2 regions of the Thiogranum longum genome follow, and region 2 is predicted to be linked to the other one. Evidence: predicted binding sites of a transcription regulator. Region 2 holds the regulator's gene; the other holds the start of a gene.
The links. Region 2 encodes LexA, which represses DNA repair genes until DNA is damaged. Its sites were predicted from a motif close to TACTGTNNATATNNACAGTA; they were not measured.
Positions count from the first base shown of each region.

Region 1: the regulator LexA is predicted to act here: its motif matches at 1,110-1,129, upstream of DFR30_RS06960 (acyl-homoserine-lactone synthase).

Region 1 covers NZ_SMFX01000001.1:1,381,725-1,384,174, reverse strand. The annotation lists gene DFR30_RS06965 (GGDEF domain-containing phosphodiesterase) at 1-587, opposite strand, end outside; gene DFR30_RS06960 (acyl-homoserine-lactone synthase) at 603-1,052, opposite strand; gene DFR30_RS14665 (LuxR C-terminal-related transcriptional regulator) at 1,191-1,367, opposite strand; partial or broken gene DFR30_RS14660 (autoinducer binding domain-containing protein) at 1,374-1,577, opposite strand; gene DFR30_RS06950 (TetR/AcrR family transcriptional regulator) at 1,758-1,919, shown strand; gene DFR30_RS06945 (peroxiredoxin-like family protein) at 1,936-2,450, shown strand, end outside.
Region 2 covers NZ_SMFX01000001.1:2,566,245-2,568,694, forward strand. The annotation lists gene DFR30_RS12490 (D-amino acid aminotransferase) at 1-205, shown strand, start outside; gene DFR30_RS12500 (SulA-like leucine-rich domain-containing protein) at 373-726, opposite strand; gene lexA (transcriptional repressor LexA) at 876-1,487, opposite strand; gene DFR30_RS12510 (DUF5062 family protein) at 1,677-1,937, shown strand; gene DFR30_RS12515 (efflux RND transporter periplasmic adaptor subunit) at 2,020-2,450, shown strand, end outside.

The DNA of each region.
Region 1 (2,450 bases), 1.2 Mb from region 2:
TAGGCCTGATGCAACTCCCTGATTAATTTGTAGTACTCCATTTCGCTGGCACCGGCAACAATGCCGGGTGCCGTTACCGCATCCATGCCATTATCAAAAGCCTGCCTGGCGCGTAACTCCGCCAGTCGCCACAATTGCGTGGCATCTCCCCGGTCCTGCGGGTGTACTGCGATCCCCACACACAAGGTCAACTCGAAACGGGATTGGGCGATGCACAGTGACGGCGAAAGTGCCGCCTGGAATTTTTCCACCATGAGCGCGGCAAGGCCGGGTTCAGTCACATCCTCGGAAAGAATTGCGAGCCTGCCGTCATCAAGTCTGCACACCGAATCGCAGGCCCTCAGACAACTGCAGACGCGCTGACAGGCCAACTCCAGAATGCTGTCATGATGTTGCCCGGCCTGGTTATCCTTGTGTCTGAACCGGATTACAAACAGCATCACCCCCGCACCGGAACGTTGTGCCCGCCTCAGACCCTGTTCACAGCGATCCATAAGAATGCGGTAGTCACAGTACCTTGTCCCGACAAGGTGTTCCGAGAACAGGGGTTCAATGTCCTTCCAGAATGATGCTTCGCGTATATTCAAATAACCCTGCCCGCTTTATTTTGCACGCTTTACCGGTGCCTGATATTCGAACACGAAGCTATCATCCTCCGGTACGTCAAACCGTGAACTGGCGCACGGCTCCCGCAGGGAAGCCTGCCTGCAGCAGTGCATCTGCAAACGGCCGTCCGCCAGCCATTCAACACCACATGACTGGCGTAATGCAGTTGTTCTGCCAGGAATAAAAAATCCCGCTGTGCGCAGAGACTGGATCAAATCCGTTTCGTCCCCGTCAAATGACCTTGCATTGACCAGTAGCCAGTCATCCTCGGCCAGCATGTAAACAGGATCCCTATCGTCGAATTCATCATATTCAAGCTGGTAACGTGTTTGTACGTCCCAGCCTAAACGTCGATAAAGCACTTCATGCCGGAATGCGAACATATCCAGCAGCACACTCTGACCAAAATGTGGGGTATCGCCACCACCGAGCAGAATTTTGCACATGAGCCATCCTCCCTGTGTAATACGGGAGTCAGTTAATCGTTTTGAGAGGTGGGTAGTAACTGTCAGATTTAACAGGTTACGGTTACTGCCGTGCAGGCAGCGCGGGTAAAGCTATGGCATTGGCAGGTTTGCCGCGTATTAGCCGAACTGGGGTTCGATAATACCCAGCGCAACAGCACGGGCAACCGCCTGCTGACGGTTATTGACACCCAGCTTGTGCTGAACATTCTGCAGGTGAAAGGTTACTGTGCGTTCTGAAATACTGAGAATCTGTGACGTTTCCCAGGCTGTTTTTCCCTCTGTTACCCACAGCATGCACTCCTTTTGCAGGCGTGGCTCAGGCAAAGCCTGCAGGCTTTCGCTCGCGAAACTCAGCATGGCGAAATCGCCCTGCGCGGTATGCAGTGGAAAACTGACACCGCTGTTAATACCAAAGTCACGGGCTTCACTCATAAAACGCCTGACTTCGGCCTTGTCACTGCGCAACAGACTTTCACCATCCCAGCGGTAGGGTGTGACATTGTGCGCACAATATCGGTTATTGTTACTTTATCGCGCTTCCTGCGCGCGAGGTAGACGAAAGTATATACGAACAGTATATTACTTACAGTTCAGGCTATGGAACCTGAATGCAGCGCGTATTTTTTCAATATACTCTTGAAAGATCATAGTGATACTACATAATAAGAGAATTGTGGTTATTATATGGCAGGAATCAGTGACAAGCGCGAACGCCTGATCAGTGCAGCCGACAAACTTATTCTTCAGCAAGGCTTCAAGCAGAACACCCTCGCGGATATTGCCAACGATGCGCGCGTACCCCTCGGGAATGTCTACTACTATTTCAAAATCAAGTTAGCCAGCTAACATGGAGAGATGACGAATGAGCCAGCAAAGTCTGTCTGATCAAACCCGTGAGGCCCTGGAGGCCTTTGTTGCAAATCTGCCGGCCGCCCAACAGGAAACCGTCGGTAAGGCATTTGAATCGCTGATGGCGTCAGATACCGCTGACAACGCTGTCAACGTGGGCGGCAAAGCGCCGGATTTCACACTGCCTTCTGTAACAAATGAAGATCTGACACTGAGCGACGCACTCAGTGACGGGCCTGTGGTTCTGAGCTTTTACCGTGGCTCCTGGTGTCCATTCTGCAACCTGGAGCTGAATGCATTACAACGACGCGTAGAAGACATAAAGGCCTGTGGCGCACGCCTGATCGCTGTCTCACCGGAAAAACCGGACAGTTCGCTGACACACGCACAAAAACTCGACCTGACATTCGACGTGCTATCCGACATGCATAACAGGATCGCGGCTGAGTATGGTCTGATCATGGACGTACACGAAACCCTGCGCCCGCTGTATCTGGAATGGGGTCTGGACCTTCCAGCCGCCAACCT
Region 2 (2,450 bases):
CGCATACCGGGAAGACAATATCACCGAAGAGGCATTACACAGCGCAGACGAAATATGGATCACCAGCTCAACCCGGGAAATCGTACCGGTCACCCGGCTGGACGACGCACCTGTCGGTAATGGCTTACCGGGGCCGGTATGGAAAACCATGCTGGCGCACTACCGGCGATACAAGGATGCCGTTCGCCTGGGCAATGCAGGGTAAAAAGCAAAATCCTGTAACCCGCAATAAACCAGTCCGGCACTACGACTGAAAGCCCGAGTGACTGCCATGCCTGCATACCACCACGGTAGTAACTGATTTTATCCGCAGGATAACCAGGGGTGAGCAGGTTTTTAATGGCCCGGGGAGACTGACCGCACCACATGCCGTTACACCACATATTGTCTGCCATGCGACCTGGAGTAGAACAGAAAGCCCGGCGTACCACCCGCTTCAGCCGCCAATTGCAGACGTTCCAGGCATCTATTGTCATCAAGAACCGGCCAGGCCAGCACGGCACTGCACTTGCCCGAACTCAACGCTTGTTCTACCAGCTGCAAACTTTGCTGGTGCGTTTTAGGATAAATCCGCAAGACCCGCGAAAGATCAATACCCGCCTCCGACAGTAGTTTGGTATCCGCCAGTCGGGGTGGCGCAATCCAGCAAATCCACCGGTTCTCATTCAAACCGGGTTGTGAGAGCTCCTTCATAAGCCGGCTCAGAACACTGAGACTCTGCTGCATTGTGTTTATCGTGGTTTTCGCAGTACGAGGCGAGACACTTTGCGGCAGTTCCGTATCCCGCGCCTGAAGATGGCAACCCTGATCACTAAACTGTATCGGGATTTGAGTGGGATGCCAGGTCCCGGCACATTGTGAAGACGGGCCGTTATTCACAGGGACTGGTTACGCAAAATGCCGACACCCAGACCTTCGATCTCCAGTTGCTGCTTTCGCAGATCGACCCGGATAGGCTCAAACTCTTCGTTTTCAGGTGACAGGTAGACAATCGAGCCGCGTTTACGGAAACGCTTTACTGTCACCTCGTCATCAAGGCGCGCCACCACTACCTGACCGTTTTCCGCCTGGCGGGTGCGATGAACGGCCAGCAGGTCGCCGTCCATAATACCGATGTCGCGCATACTCATCCCTTTAACCCGTAGCAGGTAATGGGCACGCGGATGAAACAGTGCAGGATCAACCGGGTAATAATCTTCGACATGCTCTTCGGCCAGAATCGGCTCGCCGGCAGCCACACGCCCCACAACCGGGATACCTTCCTCTTCCTCCACTTCTTCAAGCAGGCGAATCCCGCGCGAAGAGCCCGCCAGTAACTCGATATAACCCTTGCGCTCCAGCGCCCGCAAATGCTCCTCTGCCGCATTCGGTGAACGAAAACCAAAGGCCCGGGCAATCTCGGCCCGGGTAGGCGGATAGCCCTCGTCATAGATACAATCCCGAATCAGCGTCAAAATCTCGGCTTGCCGGGGAGTCAGATCGTCCATTGCACCACCTGCTGTGTTTTTATCCAGTGTACTGGAATTATATACAGGTATTCTGAGGATGCAAGTTACGTGCACTGTCTTCCGGCCAGGTTATGCTTCGCGGCTTTCAGACATCCCGAAAGGCGGATAAAATACCGTGATAGCGTTAGACTGGCCGCATAACCCGCCAAACCAGGGAGTACCTCGCCAATGAAAAAACTGAAACATGAATCAGAACTGGTCAAGGAAGCCATACTTGCCGGCATGAAATATGGCGAAGAACGCGGCGTGGTCGAGTTTGAAGCCACTGATTCAGCACATGAAAAGATCGAGTACATCTACCGTCTGCTGGTACACGACAAGCTGATACAGCCGCTGCCCGAGGACCAGATATCGCAAAAATCCATGCGCCACCGGCTGGCGATCTGGATGTCCAGACAGCTGCCGAAAGACCACCCACTGCTAAAATAAAACGCACTATTTTATTCAGGCATAACGAATCTTTGTTACAGTTTGCGGTCTGTACATTGACGCAACCCGGGGAAACTGTTTCGTGACCAAACGCCTGATTCTGGTAGTACTGTTGCTGATTGTCATTTTCGGCGGGATTTTCGGCTGGAAGTATTACAGCGGCATGAAAATGGCCACAATGATGTCACAGCCGCCTCCACCGGCCGTCATTGCATCCGCAGAAGTCAAAGCCGAAAGCTGGCAGCCTTACCTGCACGCCGTCGGAAGCGTGACTGCGACACAGGGCGTTTTCGTGACCACCGAGGTTGCCGGTCAGGTGCACGAGATTGTTGCAACGTCCGGCCAGAAAGTGAAAGCCGGCGACGTACTGCTGCGGCTGGATGACAGCGTTGACAAGGCCGACCTGGATGGCCTTGTCGCACAACGCACGCTGGCCAAACTTCAGTTCGAACGGGCCCGCAAGCTGCTCAAGGATAAATCGGTATCACGTTCCGACTATGATGCGTCTCGCGC